DNA from 3 places in the Blautia sp. HA9023 genome. Region 2 is predicted to be linked to each of the others. Evidence: riboswitches for the same ligand, from Rfam matches in the RefSeq annotation. Region 2 holds a riboswitch; each other region holds the start of a gene.

Region 1 (5,665 bases), on a different contig from region 2:
TATGGCATGTAAACCACAAAGATCACGTCAGGGTTGGCTGCGATGATATCCTCTTTTCCAACGGTGGAAGCATCCGGGTTTGCAAGAGTTGCGCCTAACTGTGTTACCATATCTCCGCCAAGGCTCTTTACGCCATAGTTTGTGATGTCATCTCCAAGAGGCTCCAATACCATTACGCTTGGTTTGTCTTTTACATCTGCAGTTGCAGTAAGAGTTTTGTCGATCACTGCTTTTGCATCATCAACGATAGCCTGTGCTTTGTCCTGTACATCGAAGATCTTTCCGATATTTAAGATATCTGTGAATTCATTTTCCAGTGTTCTGTCGCCGTCCGGACGAGTATTGGTGTTGTAGTAGGTGTTGCAGCCTTTGTCGATCCAGTCTGTTACATTTCCCAGATTCTTATCAGAGAAAAGAGAGCTCCAGGATAAGATCATGTCCGGCTCCAGCATTGTTACAGTTTCAAGGGATGGGGTAAATTCGTCAAGATAATTTGTTTTTGAGAATGCTTCTTTGAGATCTTCCGGAACTTCATTATCAAGACCTGCGGTAGCTACCAGGTGGTCTTCCAGACCAAGTGCGAGCATAGTCTCAATGCTTCCCTGATATACAGCAAGGACTTTTTCCGGTGCTTTTTCATAAGTGGTTTCGATTTCGTTTCCATCGTAATCATAGGTTGTGATGGTCAGAGGATATTCTGTCTTGGTTGCCTCTGCGGAAGAATCTTCGGTGTCTGCAGACTCTGTACTGTCTTCTGCTGCCGGCTGGTTGTCTTCCTTGATGGTCTCGGAGTCTGCTCTCTCTGCGGCATAAACAGCCGGAGTTGCTGATACGGTCATTGCCGCTGCCATTACCATTGCCATGATTCTTGTGGATACATACTTGTTTTTCATTTCATTTCCTCTCTTTTCGCCTGTTTTATCTCCTGTTGCCTATGGGTAACCGAAAAGATGGGGCTTCATAAAATCTGCACGGAACACTTTGTACGGAAGCTCCCACTTACATACTGTCAAGCAGGTTTCCTGACTTACAGACTCAGAAAAAACTCCGCAAAATAAAAACTGATACACCATTCATCTTTTAGCCGATCATGAATGATATATCAGAATTTTCTCCAGAATCTCTCTGACATCGGGATTTCGCCTTCTCACATGAGTTTCTGCAATGGCATGTGAAATCCCTTCTTCTGTATACAGTGGCCGCAACCGCTCAGGCTTTTTACCCGATTCCCTCTCACAGTATCCGGCAGCATATGTGCCGGTGATACTGTTCACTTCACAGCAATTCAATTACGCTGATACTGATTCTAACATACCGGTTTTCCAATTACAACCTTGAGGCCGGATTTTTACAGTTTTTTGCAGAAATAGTCTGCCCGGAGAGATCCCTCTCAGATCTTTTTCAGCTTGGCAAAACCGGCGAACATTTTTTTCACGCCGACTTTGTCAAAGTCTACCGTCACTTCGTAGTCTCTGCCGCCGTCTGCGATATTTTTTACGATACCGACTCCGAATTTCACATGACGGACCGTGTCTCCCTCACCATAGTCCAGGCTGTCCGCCTTCTTCACTGTGAAATCTTTTTTCTGCAGGGTGCTCTTTGCCTGGAAATTCATTTTCATCTGGGCATAGGCGCTTTTCGGAGATACGATATCATCTACTCTGGGCTTTTTCTCCTGAATCGTATGTCCAAGATCCACCAATTCTCTTGGAATTTCCCTTACAAAGCGTGATACACGGTTGTACTGGGTCTCTCCACGGATCATACGCTGTTTTGCACAGGTTAATGTCAGTTCCTTCATGGCACGTGTGATCCCCACATAACAGAGTCTTCGCTCTTCTTCAATATCCGACGGGTCTCCGGACCAGATGGACGCATATCCCGGAAATACTCCGTCCTCCATACCTGCCATAAATACATTGGGGAATTCCAGTCCCTTGGCACTGTGAAGGGTCATAAGAAGCACATAATCCTGATCCGGATCAACGGAATCAATATCTGCCACCAGTGCGATCTCTTCCAGAAATGCGGAAAGTGTTGCCGGCTGTCCTGCCTCTTCCATGGCTTCCTGGAAAGATTCGGTCTTGGAGATCAGCTCATCGATATTCTCGATCCTTGCCTGAGCTTCTTCTGTTTTTTCTGCTTCCAGCTCTTTCACATAACCGGTCAGTTCGATCACTTCTTCCAGCGTTTCACGGACTGTATAAGCCTCTGCCTTACTCTTAAGTCCCTGGATAAAAGATACAAAATCATTGATCTTTCCTGCTGCCCGGCCAATGGACGGTACTTCCTCCACCACACGGAGGGCATCATAAAAGCTCAGGTTCATCATATCCGCATAATCCTGGACCCGGCCGATGCTGGTAGCTCCGATTCCTCTCTTCGGTACATTTAAGATCCTGCGCACAGCCAGATCATCACTGGCATTGTCAATCGTCTTCAGATAGCTTAACAGATCCTTGATCTCTTTGCGGGCATAAAAGTTTACACCGCCCACAATCTTATACGGCACATTTGCCAGGAGAAATTTTTCTTCAAAGAGACGTGACTGGGCATTGGTCCGGTAAAGTACCGCACAGTCCTTATACTGGAATTTCCCGTTACGCCGTCCCTGAATGATCTCTCCCGCAACATACTCCGCTTCCTCAAATCCGTTGTTGAACTGCCGGAAATGAACTTTATCACCCTCTTCGTTCTCTGTCCAGAGTCGTTTTTCTTTACGTTCTGTATTGTTGGCAATTACCTCGTTGGCTGCGTTCAGGATATTCTGTGTAGAACGGTAATTCTGCTCCAGCCGTACCACATTCGCCTCAGTGAAAACCTTCTCAAAGCCCAGGATGTTCCCGATATTTGCTCCACGGAAACGATAAATAGACTGGTCATCATCGCCAACTACGCAGAGATTCTTGTATTTTTCCGCAAGAAGACTTACGAATTTAAACTGTGCGGTGTTAGTATCCTGATACTCATCCACCATAATATACCGGAAACGTTCCTGATAATAATCCAGGATATCCGGATTGTGTTGGAAAAGCTCCACGGTTTTCACGATCAGGTCATCAAAATCCAGGGCGTTGTTTCCCCGGAGGATGGACTGGTATTCCTTATACATGCCTGCAATCTTCCGTGCATCCGGATCACTTCCCGCATTCAGCTCCATCTCTTCCGGCGTGATCAGCTCATCCTTGGCATGGGAAATCTCCGCAAGAACAGCGCGTTCTTTATAAATTTTTGTATTGATACTGAATTTCCGGAAGATTTCCCTCATGACTGTCTTCTGGTCGTCGGTATCATAGATGGTAAAATTACTGCTAAATCCCAGCACTTCAATATGTCTGCGTAAAATCCTCACGCATGCGGAATGAAAGGTAGAAACCCATACGCTCTCTGCGCCCATTCCCGCAATTTTATTTACACGTTCCCGCATCTCACTGGCAGCCTTGTTGGTAAAGGTGATCGCCAGGATATTCCAGGGATTGACGCCCTTTTCCTCCATTAAATAGGCAATCCTGTGAGTCAGCACTCTTGTTTTTCCGGAACCGGCTCCTGCAAGAATCAGAAGCGGCCCCTCTGTATGTACAGCAGCTTCCCGCTGCATGGGATTCAATGTGTCCAAAGCATCCTGTATACTCATTTTGATCTCCATTTCTTTTTCCATATCAACAGTATCTTTATATACTACCATGTCTTTTCTTTCCGGTAAAGCCACAACCTTACTTTCTCATTTTCCCGGAAAAAAGTTTCTTTACAAGTAGTATTTAAAACTATATAATAGGGAGCAGAGGTGATAATGTGATGACAAGAAACGAAAAAGAGATGATGAGCAGCATTTTTGCGAAAATTGCTGAGCTTGATTATATAAAACCAGATGAAATCCCAAACATCGATCTTTACATGGATCAGGTCACTACTTTCATGGAAGAAAATCTCGCTTCCACCAAACGTCACGAGGATGACAAGATCCTGACCAAGACCATGATCAACAACTACGCCAAGAATAAGCTTCTCCCCCCGCCGGAGAAGAAACGCTACTCCCGGGAACATCTGCTGATGCTGATCTTTATTTACTATTTTAAGAATATTCTCTCCATCAGTGACATCCAGACTCTTCTCGGGCCGATCACGGATAAATATTTCAAATCCATGACTGAGAAAGATATGACTTATATCTATCAGGAAGTTTTCAGTATGGAACAGACTCAGATCCGTTACCTGGAAAAAGATCTCATGCGCCGGTTCAAAAGCGCCGGAGAAATATTCGAAGATGCTGATCCGGAAGATAAGGAATTCCTTCATCAGTTTTCTTTTATCTGCCTGCTGAGCTTCGACGTATACATGAAAAAAATGATCATCGAAAATATGATCGACCACATGAATTCTCCAAAAGATACCGATTCCTCAAAAAAAGGCAAATAATATCCGGCTCTTACATCCGGTCGGAAACGTGTGCCGCCAGGCGCATGAAGAAAAGAGACAGACGCATGATCGCCTGTCTCTTTTTACGTTATAGCATTATCCGTTATCATTCACGGCATGGGCATAAGTCCTATTCTGCTTCGCCACCCTGCTCTTCGTTATTCTTCTTCATACGTGCAAATACCATCTCATAACCGTCATTTCCATAGTTCAGGGAACGGTTTACACGGCTGATCGTAGCTGTGGAAGCTCCTGTCTTCTCGGAAATATCAAGGTATGTACGCTTATCGGTAAGCATCTTGGCTACCTCGAAGCGCTGAGATAAAGAAAGCAGCTCATTGATGGTGCAAACATCCTCAAAAAATGTATAACACTCTTCCTTGTCCCTCAGGCATAGGATCGCTTCAAACAGATGATCCACAGCCTCCGTCCTGATTTTTTTGCTCATTGTTACGCTCCTTTAAAATACATAATTTTCGTCTGATACAATACTGATATTTTAACACTCTAAATCGTGATAGGCAAGCATTTTAGGGAAATTTAATAAACTATTTCGCTTTTTTGTCTTTCTATGACGGACACCTGCGTTTTCCATTTCCACTGCCCCGGAAAACATTTGGGATTTGCTTTTTCTGCTGTGATTGGGTATACTTAAAATAATATCCAAAAGAAAAGGAGACTTATCAAATGAATCGTTTTTTCAACATGGACAACAAATTCTTCGTGTTCATGGGACGCGTAGCAGACCTGCTTCTTCTGAATTTTCTGTGCATCCTCTGCTGTATTCCGATTGTCACCGCAGGCGCCTCCATAACAGCTCTCTACTATGTCACACTGAAGATGGCAAGAGACGAAGAATCTTATATTGCCCGCAGCTTTTTCCGCTCATTCAAACAGAACTTCAAACAGGCGACCATCATCAATATCATCATGCTCCTCACCGCTGCTGTTCTGTTTATCGATCTTCGGATCGCCAGAGCCGGAAGCGGAGCTATGTACAAAGGACTTTTCAGTCTGTTCATTGCATTTGCACTGATCTATGCGATGATCCTTCTGTACATTTATCCGATCCTTTCCAAATTTTTTAATTCCGTCAAGAATACCTTTGTAAATGCATTCCTGATGTCCGTCCGCCATCTTCCGCTGACACTTTTGATGCTTGTGATCTCTGCATCTCCGCTCCTTCTGATGTGGCTTTTTGCTTATGTGAGCTACGCACAGTTTACATCCATCCTGATCATGCTTTTTA
Region 2 (5,665 bases):
TTTCCACTTCCACTCTCTCCTACAACACTGATGATCTCACCCTTCTTCATGGAAAGATTGAAATGCTCAATGGTAGGTGCCTGCTTTCCGTACTGAACAGAAAGATCCTTGATTTCAAGCATAAATAAACGCTCCTTTACTCGGCAAGAGTGATATCCTTTGTCAGCCAGTAGTAATCCATCGGATACATCTTAACTCCAGTTACTTTCTTATTGGAGAAGAGATAAGTTGTCTCATAACCGAAGAATACAGTTGCTGCATCATCCATAATATCCTGCTGGATGTCGATGATCAGATCTTTTCTTGCATCCTCATCGAATGTCTGAGCAAGCTCATCAAGAAGCTTATCTACATCCGGATTGTTGTATCCTGCAGTATTGTTTGCGGAAGAGCTGTACCAGTTCTCTCTTAAGTAGTTCTCCGGATCACCTGTGTTGGCAACCAGTACATTCCAGATCAGAAGGTCATACTGACCGGAATCTCTCATGTCAAGAAGTGTCTCATAACTTACAGTATTCAGGTTTACATTGATACCGATCTCTTTCAGGCTGGCCTGTGCTGCCTGTGCGTATACACCAAGCTCTGCACGGCTTGTGTAAATAACGAAATCAAGAACAAGCGGATCTCCGTCCGGAGTCTCTACAAATCCGTCACCGTCAACATCTTTGTATCCAGCTTCCTCAAGAATCTTCTTTGCGCCATCCGGATCGTAAGCATTCTCATCTTTCAGATCATCAAATCCAAAGTCAAGTGTTGGCGGAACCGGTGCTTTACCAGCTGTTGCACCACCCTCAAGAAGAGTGTTACAGTATGTCTCTTTGTCAAGTCCGCGGAGAAGTGCCTGACGAAGTGCCTTGTCGCTGAGTGCATGATCCTCGTTCTGGTTCATGAACGCATAGGTGGAACGAAGAGACTGAAGTTCCTGAATATCATAGTTGTCATTTCCCTCGAACTCAACCAGGTTCTCTGTTTTCAGGTTGTAAGCGATATCGATCTCACCTGTCTGAAGAGCCATGGAACGTGTTGTCTGGTCATCCACACATTTCAGTGTAACTTTGTCAAGGGGAACTTCGCCATCCCAGTAGTTCTCATTCTTTACTACAACACAGGAGTCTGTCGGGCTGAAAGACTCTACTGCGTAAGGTCCTGTACAGATCGGTCCTTCCATTGCAAATGTGGAATCATCGACATTTGTATCAACAATGAGGAACAGCGGGTCTGCAAGGCAGCCAGCCATGTTTGCGTTAGCTCTGTTCAGGTGGAAAATCAAGTTCTGTCCGTCAACTTCGATGTTATCAAGATCAAAGAACTCCGGAACTCGGTCGCTCTTCTCGGCAGTACGCTCGATGGAAGCTTTTACCATCTCCGGTGTCATGTCATCACCGTTGGAGAATTTTACGCCCTCACGGATCTTGAATGTCCATGTTTTTCCATCTTCGCTGTTATCCCACTCTTCTGCAAGACATGGAACGATCTCACCGTGCTCATCGAATTTTGTAAGGCACTCACCGATCGCATAACGGGATACAACCCAGCTGAAATACTGCTCTGTCGGCTCCAGTGTATCTGCAAAGCTTGTTACTCCGATGGTGATCTCCTTATCACTTTTTTTGTCACCTTTTGCCTGAGCCACTGTTGTCATGGAAAAAGTCATCATGCATGCAAGTGTAGCAGCCAGCACTTTTTTAACTACGTTATTTCTCATTTCATCCTCCTAAAGATAAATAATACTGATCATATGGTGTTGGTTTGTTACAGAGTTGTTTTATTGATCCTGGCGCGGATCCAGTACATCACGGATGCTGTCTCCAAGCATGTTGAAAACAACAACACAGATCACGATAGCGATACCAGGGTAGATCATAAGCCATGGCGCTTTTGCCATGTAGGTCCTTCCTTCATTCAGCATCAGTCCCCATTCCGGTGTCGGCGCGGTTGCACCAAATCCCAGGAATGAAAGGGAAGCCAGTTCCAGCATCATGGTTCCGATATCTGCCGCTGCAGTTACCACCATCTGGGTTACCATGTTGGGAAGAACGTGTACAAGAAGAATTTTCCAGGTCTTTGTTCCGTTTACCACAGCTGCCTCTATGTAAAGACTCTTCTTGACTTTCAAAACCATACTTCTTGCAAGGCGGGCATATTTTGTCCAGCTTACAGCCGCAATGGAGATAACGGCATTGACCAGATTCGGTCCGAGCATACCGGCAATGGCAATGGCCAGAACAAGGCCGGGGAATGAGATCATCATATCCGCGATACGCATGATCACTGCATCCACAACACCACCGAAATATCCGGCGATAACTCCTAAAAATGTACCGATCACAAAGATCACCGCAACCAGACATAAGGTCATGATCAGAGAGGTTCTTGTTCCGAAGATAACACGGGAAAGAAGATCTCGTCCAAGCTTATCCGTTCCGAACGGATGAGCGGAGCTTGGCTCCTGCAGTGATTCGGTCATAACTGCATCCAACGGATCATATGGAGAAAGCTGCGGTGCAAAGATCGCAACACCGATCACCACGAGACCCAGAATAAAGAAAAGAGTGAACTGTTTATTTTCTTTGAATGTTCGTAATACCTTTTTCAATTATCTATCCTCCTTAAGTCTTGGATCGAGATAAGTATAGGACAGATCCACAAGCAGGTTGATGCACATGTACAGGATCGCGATCCAGAGTACATAGCCCTGTACAAGAGGATAGTCACGACAGGAAATTGCCTTTACTGCCATATTTCCCATTCCAGGCCAGTTGTAAATGATCTCTACAACTGCAGTACCTCCCAGAAGACTTCCAAGGGAAAGCCCCAGCAGTGTTACCAGCGGAAGCATTACATTAGGAAGAACGTGTTTCCAGAGAATGACGCTTTCCTTGATCCCACGCATTCTTGCACCTGTGACATAATCCTGGTGAAGTTCCTCCAGTACTGCACTTCTTACCTGTCTGGTATACTTTGCAGACATGGCAAGTGCAAGTGTCAGCGCCGGAAGGATCATGGATTTAAAATCTGTACTGCCTCCGGCAACATTGATCCAGCGAAGCTGAACACCAAAGATGCTGAGAAGGATCAGGCCCAGCCAGAAGCTTGGAACAGATACTCCCACAAAGGTAATTCCTCTTACAAAATAATCCGGGAATTTGTTCTGATATACAGCGGCCAGTATTCCAAGCGGTATGGAAATAATGACCATCATCAGAAGTGCCAGCAACGACATCCTCAGCGTCGGCCAGAAACAGGATACCAGTTTATCCGTTACCGGCATTTTGAAAGAATAGGACTGTCCCATATCTCCTGTTACAACACCTTTCAGCCAGGAACCATACTGCACAAGAAATGGCTGGTCAAGGCCGAGATCATGTCTTGTCTGTTCCAGAAGTTCCGGTGTTGGAAGATTACCACACTCTGTCAACATGATCTCCGCAGGATCACCAGGTGACAGGTAGGTCAGTCCAAATGTGAAAAAGCTGATTCCAAATAATACAATGATAATCTGGAGAAATCTTTTTCCTACTTGTTTCTTTGTCACGTTTTACTCCTTTCCTCATTTGATGTGATTTTTAGCATAGCCGTTTCAACTTATATAAGATAATAATAACTATAATGGGATTCTTTATATGCAGAAAATGCATGGAATTTTAGAAATACGCACGAAAAAAGCCCGTGACGAAATACGGGCACACACAAAAAAACTTGCTTCCTATCTTCCGTAAGAATCATCTTAAAACAATTACAAGCAGGTCTCCTGACTCAGGCTCCTCACCCTCAGACACCTTCCCGGCCCTATTTCTCACGCACCCGGCCAGTGGTATTTTATCTGAGGATTCCCCATTACAGTGACGGGATCGTACCGGATTTACACCGGTTTCCCTATTAATCCTCTCGGAACTTGCAACGACTGATGTAAAAATCAGCAAATGCTGTTAAATTACGGATTTATTATATGATAAATCTATTGCTGTTGTCCATAGAAAAATGTTGTATTTTTAGAATATTTATCAATTTTGTCAAAGCTGTTTGAATTGTACATATACCCCGTTAGGTATTTAACAACTGAGTTTATCCGATTTGTCAAAAAAATACGGATTTTACGCGTTTGTTTTTACAAATAGAACAACAAACGGTAAAATCCGGTTTTCTTATCGTTTCTATAGGAATTGAATAAAACAATTTTTGGTGGAAAAGCTCTGCGAATATCAGGTCAGCGTCTCTGTGATCGCTGCATAGGCGATCATCGGTCCGTCCTCAATAATATTCAGGCTGGCTGTCTGATAAAGTACAACTCCATTTTCTGTTGCAATGGATGTATAAAGCAGGTTTCCGTAGTAATCTCTCAGTTCACCCAGGTCTTCTCCTTTAAAGAAGTACTCTCCAGGCTTTTTGGATGGATACCAGCATCCGGTATATGGTGCATATTCATATACCACATTTTCCAGAAGCATCTGACGGTAATGTTTCAGTCCGTGACATTTCTTCCCCTGAAGATGAAACACAAGATGACGGACGTCTCTTTTGTCCTGTTCCACTTCCTCCCAGGTCCAGTAACTGTGTCCGCCCCTCTCGATGAGAATGCTTGGAATTCCAAGAGAAGAAGCATAATTATAGGCACCACCTGTAGCAGTTGTAGAGCGGACCACATATTTGACACCGATATGTCTTGCCATATGTAAGGACTTCTCTGCCGTCTCTTCATCTACAACCCCTACATAATAAACATATGGATGAAGCTGCTCATATCCGTCTCCGCTGTGCAGATCAATATAATAATCCGTTATGGAAAAAAGTTTCGTCACCATGGTATAGGCAATGCGGTCTGCAGCTGTCCCCTCAGGATCTCCCGGGAAAACACGGTTCAGATTCTTACCATCTTCATAGACCATACTCATGGTACGATGTTCAAATCCACTGACATTGACCAGCGGAATGATGATCACATTTCCCTTCAGTTCCTCCGGCTGAAATTCTTTCGCAAGTTCCATCGCCGCCTGTATTCCTACATACTCGGCGCTGTGTACTCCTGCTGTGATCAGGATCGTCGGTCCGTCTTCCACCCCGCAGATCACAGTCGCCGGCATCGCCATGCCGCATCCTGTGATCTCAATCTTACCTTGTGCTTTTTCTCCTTTTTCGATCACCCAGTCATCAATTTTGATCATTGGCTGTTTCCCTTTCCCTTTTTCTTATATTTCCGCACTTTGTTCCGATAAGTATACCATGCCTAACCAAAATTGTATATGTCTTTTTTTTAATTCTATCTTTTTGCCAGTTCTCTGGTGATCTCTTCCCAGCTGACACCTTTTTCCACCATCAGTACCATCATGTGATAGAGAAAATCTGAGATCTCATACTTGATCTCTTCTTTATCCGGATTTTTGGCGGCAATGACGATCTCTGTACATTCTTCACCGACTTTTTTCAGGATCTTGTCAATTCCCTTATCAAAAAGATAATTGGTATAGGAACCTTCCTTCGGATTCGCTTTCCGGTCTGTGATCACATCGTACACATTCTGGAATACGTGGAGTGGATTGGTATCATCGTACTCTTTCTTCATCAGTGGTTTGAAGAAACAGGTACGGTTTCCTGTATGGCAGGCAGCCCCCACCTGATCCACCTTGGCAAGGATCGTATCATTGTCACAGTCAATGGTAAGGGATTT
Region 3 (5,665 bases), on a different contig from region 2:
GTTCACGCCTGATTGGAATAGTCATTCGGAGTATACAGCTGTCATAATATTAAAAAAAGATGATGCAAAGTATGTTTCAGAAGATACAGTATATACGCTTACCATAAAGTCGGGGGAAATTGACTATACTCCAATACTTACTGATAACAGGGAGCCAAATGGAGTAGGGATTATGCAAGGCGAGAAAGCTGAGCCGTTTATAGTGCAAGCTTCTGTTTTACAGGAAAATGAAGGAAAACTTTCTTATCAATGGTATGTAAGTTCAAGTGCAAGTTCGGATATTAAAGATTATGATAAAATAGAGAATGCAGTTGAAAATTCATACACAATAAATACAACTCAGCCACAGTATTATAGATACTATAGATGCCTTGTTTCTTATGAAATAAATACACATCTTTATACTGCGACAAGTAACGTTTTTTCAGCAAGAGTATACCCACATGTAGCAGATAAGCCTGTAATACTCCAACAGCCTAAAGACACAACCTATGTCAAGGGAATCCCTATTACAGAAAAATTGGAAATAGTTGTACAAAAATCTAACGATTTTCGCGTTAAAACAGAGTATCAGTGGTATCAAAATAGAGTAAATTCAACGCAAGATGGAATATTAATATCTGGAGCGACTGAAAATACATATAGTCCAGAAATAAAAGAAACAGGAATAACTTACTATTACTGTAAAGTAAAAACAAATATTCTAGCATATATAAATGGTGATGGTGTAAAGATATCGAGTGAAGAGATCTGTTCGGATATTGCCTGTGTCACCGTCACAGAAGCTCCTCTCCCATGGGAGGGAAACGGAAGTGAAAGCTCTCCATATCTCCTTAAGACAGCTTCAGATGTAGAAGCACTGCGGGACAAAGTAAATACAGAGGGATTTTCCTTTGAAAATACATACTTCCAGCTTACGGAAGACATCACCCTGCCAACTGGATGGAAGCCTATCGGTGTGACTAAGGATGGAAGGAAAGACCTGAAAAATGGCGAGAACCTTAATGCATTCAGCGGTATTTTTGATGGAAATAACCATACCGTAATAGTACCGGAGGGCGGGCTGCCTCTCTTTGGTTATGTCCGTAATACAAGGATCCGTAACCTGAACATCTATGGAAAGAAGATTGCCGGTTATGGCCTTGTCAATAACTTTGAAGGTGTGGGACTTTCCGGAATGGCAGTTGAGATCGACAATGTTACCCTGAAAAGTGGTTCCAGTACCCTGAAATCCGGCCTTCTGGGTGCGAATAAGACGATGAGCCCTTATGCCGGATGTTCTTCAGCCTTTGAGGCAACGGTACGGAACTGTACGATTGAGAAAGATGTTGTCATCGGATATGACAGAAATGAGAATGAGATCGGGGCCATTGCCGGACGTATGCAGGGTACCGTAGAAGACTGTGTAAGTTATGCGATCGTTTACGGAACCAGTTATGTAGGCGGTATTATCGGAACCAGGGACAATGCCATGGGCAACTGCTCTGTGATCGGCTGTAAATTTTATGGCACCGTAGAGGCTTCTGGTGAAGTGGCTGGTGGTATTGTGGGCGGCGGTTATGACAATTCCACAGCCCCGAACGGATGCAAGATAACTATCAACAGCTGCAGTTCAGAGGGAAGCATCACCGGTTCTGACAAGGTCGGAGGAATCCTTGGTGGAGACCTCTATGTGGCACAGACCTGGAACAACTGCACTTATACCTTTAAAAACAATTCCTTTACAGGAAAGGTACAGGCAACAAAGGCAGACGCAGCATATGTAGGAGGTATCATTGGTTTTTATGACAGCCTGAACCGGATCGATGACATCACCAACAATTATTATGCAAAAGACTGCGGGGCAGATAAAGGAATCGGTTTTGTAAGATACATTGATACCAACTGTCTGACCCATGAGACGGCAAGCGGAGCCACTTATGTCAATACAGAAAAAGAAACCACCAGCTGCCCGAAGGTGGAAGGCTGCGGATGGCAGACCGGATATAACCGGACGGATGATCCACTGGGGGCAGACCAGGAAAAACTGGTCTCTACAGAAGGCCTGCGTGTTTATGTGGATTCCCTGGAGCTGACTGGTGATTACCGGACAGAGTTTTACCTTGGGGAGGACCTGGATCTCAGTGGAATGAAAGTGGTTGCTGTGATCAGTGACGGAACCAGACAGGAGCTTTCGCTGACAGATCTTACCATAGAGGGATATAACAAGGATAAACGTGGGGAACAGAAACTGAAAATTTCCTATAAGGAAGCATTCGTGGAACTGACCGTTAAGGTATTGAAAAAAGATGCCGGTACGATCACGGTAAGCTTTACGCTTCTCGGAGACTCTGTTCATGGCAGTGCAAAGGAGGATCAGGAACACACCCTGCGAAAAGGAAATCTGGATACCTGGATCGCAGCAAAAGATTACACGATCGATGGAAATGCCAACGTCCTGGAACTCTTAAAAGAAGTGCTGTCCAAAAATGGAATGAGCTGTCGTACATTGAGGGATGAGACCTACATTGCCGGAATCACGAAGGATGGTCAGGAGCTTGCAGAATTTTCCAACGGACAGAACTCCGGCTGGATGTATACTTTAAATGGAATCCACCCAGATCTTGGAGTAAAAGAGCAGTACCTGGAAGACGGGGATGAGATCGTATTCCATTATACCGATGATTATACCCTGGAACATGACCATGTATGGGACAGCAAATGGAATTTTGATAAGGATGCCCACTGGCATGAGTGTGTTGCCATGTATGGAAAATGTGACATCACGGATAACACGAAAAAGGGTGGTTACCAGAAGCATTCCTATGGAAAAGGAAAGCAGATCAAGGCTGCTACTTATAAGACAACCGGACTGATGAGATATACCTGCCAGGTCTGCGGATACGAAAAGACGGAAACGATTCCTGTAATTGCACATACGCATAAATACACCTGGAAAACTACGGCAAAAGCTACGGTATTCCGTCCGGCGAAGCAGGAAGGAACCTGTTCCCTCTGCGGTAAAAAACAGACACGGAATTATGGAAGCAAATTAAAGGCAACTATAAAACTGAACGTATCCTCCATTAACCTGCGGCGGAAACAGGCCACCACAAAGGTGAAGGTTTCCATGGCATATGGAGATTCCATAAAGTCCTGGGCTTCCAGCAACAAAAAGATCGTGACCGTTGATAAGAACGGAAAGATCAAGGCCGGAACCAAAACAGGAACGGCAAAGATCACCGTTACTTTAAAGAGTGGAAAGAAAGCGACTCTGAAAGTAAAAGTCCAGACTGCAAAGGTAAAGACTACGAAGATCAGCGGCCTCAAGAAAAAACTGACCATCAAGAAAGGAAAGAGTGTTACTTTAAAACCAGTGGTCAGCCCGATCACTTCCCAGGAGAAAGTGACCTACCGTTCTTCCAACAAGAAGATTGCAACAGTCAGCTCGAAGGGCGTGGTTAAAGGCCGGAGAAAAGGAACCGTTACCATCACAGTTAAATCTGGAAAGGTGACAAAAAAGATAAAAATTACAGTTAAGTAAACAGAGTAAGGGTGTAAAAGGTATCAAAAATCAAATAGTGTTTTTGGTACCTTTTCATCCGATAGAGGATAATTATGAAGCAACTGAAAAAAATATATTGGAAACGGATCGGGGTAATAGGAATCATCTGTTTTATGCTTTTGTGGAGCTGTCTCCTTACGGGCTGTGGAATCGGGAAAGGGGATTCCGGAAAGCCTGCTGCCTGTACCATTTCGATAGACTGCCAGACGATCCTTGACAATATCGGTGATTTAAAAGAAACCAAAAAAGAATTTGTTCCGGAGAATGGCTGGATACTTCCGGAAATGGAAGTTAAATTTACTACGGGCGATACCGTATTTGACATCTTAAAAAAAATCTGCGGGGAAAAGAACATCCAGCTCTCTTCCAAATACACCCCGTTATATAAAAGCTATTACGTGGAAGGCATCAATCAGCTTTATGAATTTGACTGCGGAAAAAATTCTGGCTGGATGTACAGTGTAAATGGAGAGTTCCCGAATTATGGGGCTTCCAGTTATAAGCCCAAAGATGGGGATAAGATTGAATGGAAGTATACCTGCAATCTTGGAAGTGATGTTGGAAACCCATACAAAGATAAGAAGTAAAGAAATTGTGAAAAATAGTTAAACTGGTATGAGATAAAGACCAGAAACATTGGCGAACATTGACAGAAATAAGGCGTATCGTTATAATTAGAATAACAAAAAAATCGAGCGTGGTTCGGCTGATGGCAGCCGATTTAAGGAAATCCGGTGCGATTCCGGAGCTGCTTTTCCCTGTGTGAAATGTATCGACTGAAAAACGTCTTATGAAAGCATTTTGAGCCAGTATATCCAACACGTCAGGTAAAGAATACAAACATGTAAAAGATATACAGTTTGTATGAGCCGAACGTTGGAAAGGAGATCATATGCGCTCACAGAATGATAAAGCAACATGGAGTATACTGCGATTTAATCATCGTACATTTACGGCACAGCTTGCCAGTATGCAAAGAAACAAACAGGTAGCAGCAATTCCTGAAAAATATATTTATATTGATGATTGCTGTTATAAGGGCAACGGGAAAATAAAAGAGATAATCCTGCCATCCGGCTGCAGAATCATAGGAAAGGAAGCTTTTGCAAGCTGCCAGCTCCGTAAGCCCGTTGTATTCCCACAGACCGTTAAAGAAATCAAAGAGAGTGCTTTTTCGGAAAATCATTCTCTCAGAGAAGTAACATTTCCGGCATCTTTGGAAATTTTGGGAGATTATAGTTATAAAGGATGCACAACCCTTAAAAAGGTAGCATTTGAAACCAGTTCAGAATGCCGCAGGATTCCGGAGTGCTGTTTCCATTCCTGCACGCAGTTAAGTAAAGTGGTATTCCCGGAGCATTTAAAGAGTATAGGAAGAAGAGCTTTTTACCGCTGTAAGGAATTAAAGGAGATCACGCTGCCGGATACACTGGAAGAAATTGGTTTGGAAGCCTTTTACTTCTGTTGCTTTGAAACCATAGTCTTACCAAAAGAAATTAAAAAATTAGATCAGAGGGCCTTTTTCGGATGTAAGAAATTGAAAGAGGTATATATTCCGGAAAATATCATGTATCTTGGAGAGGAAGTCTTTCATGGATGCAATCGGCTGGAATATCTGGAGATACATCATGATCCTGAGCATATTGGCTCAAAAATCGTGAACAAAAACTGCACGATACGTTGCAAAAAGGGAAGCAAAGTGGATTTGTACTGTGAAGAGCAGGGATTAAAGAGGGAGTACATTTAAACGTGTTATCAACAAATAAGACCGAGAAAAGAAACAGACAGCCTGCGGATCAATCCATCATTGATGCTTTTTCCACATGCCATCCATTTTTGAATTTTTTTTATTTTGCTGTAGTACTGTTATTTACTATGTTTAATCAGCATCCCGTCTTTATCTGCATTTCTTATGCGGGTGCTTTGTCTTATTCCATCCTTCTGCTTGGAGGAAAAAGGACACTTAGGCAAAGCTTTCTCTTTACCCTTCCCAGTCTTTTGATCGTGGCTCTTCTGAATCCACTTTTCAATCATTATGGGGTCACGATGTTATATTACGTAGAAAGCAGTGGAAACTGGATCACTTTGGAGGCCTTAGTCTATGGAGTAGTCCTTGGAGCG

Evidence for each region. Region 2 has a riboswitch for cobalamin ahead of nikB (nickel ABC transporter permease). Riboswitches for the same ligand answer to the same signal wherever they lie in the genome.
Region 1: another riboswitch for cobalamin. It lies ahead of AC04Q6_RS05025 (ABC transporter substrate-binding protein); the one in region 2 lies ahead of nikB (nickel ABC transporter permease).
Region 3: another riboswitch for cobalamin. It lies ahead of AC04Q6_RS03865 (leucine-rich repeat domain-containing protein); the one in region 2 lies ahead of nikB (nickel ABC transporter permease).

The regions. Positions count from the first base shown of each region.
Region 1 covers NZ_JBWLUR010000006.1:191,402-197,066, forward strand. The annotation lists gene AC04Q6_RS05025 (ABC transporter substrate-binding protein) at 1-893, opposite strand, end outside; cobalamin riboswitch at 1,000-1,289, opposite strand; gene pcrA (DNA helicase PcrA) at 1,391-3,634, opposite strand; gene AC04Q6_RS05035 (DUF1836 domain-containing protein) at 3,796-4,416, shown strand; gene AC04Q6_RS05040 (YerC/YecD family TrpR-related protein) at 4,547-4,864, opposite strand; gene AC04Q6_RS05045 (YesL family protein) at 5,104-5,665, shown strand, end outside.
Region 2 covers NZ_JBWLUR010000002.1:95,281-100,945, forward strand. The annotation lists gene AC04Q6_RS01895 (ABC transporter ATP-binding protein) at 1-122, opposite strand, end outside; gene AC04Q6_RS01900 (ABC transporter substrate-binding protein) at 137-1,705, opposite strand; gene nikC (nickel transporter permease) at 1,766-2,596, opposite strand; gene nikB (nickel ABC transporter permease) at 2,597-3,535, opposite strand; cobalamin riboswitch at 3,725-3,914, opposite strand; gene AC04Q6_RS01915 (M14 family metallopeptidase) at 4,203-5,162, opposite strand; partial or broken gene hisIE (bifunctional phosphoribosyl-AMP cyclohydrolase/phosphoribosyl-ATP diphosphatase HisIE) at 5,258-5,665, opposite strand, start outside.
Region 3 covers NZ_JBWLUR010000004.1:38,676-44,340, forward strand. The annotation lists gene AC04Q6_RS03855 (Ig-like domain-containing protein) at 1-3,523, shown strand, start outside; gene AC04Q6_RS03860 (DUF4430 domain-containing protein) at 3,598-4,131, shown strand; cobalamin riboswitch at 4,226-4,381, shown strand; gene AC04Q6_RS03865 (leucine-rich repeat domain-containing protein) at 4,437-5,291, shown strand; gene AC04Q6_RS03870 (energy-coupling factor transporter transmembrane component T) at 5,591-5,665, shown strand, end outside.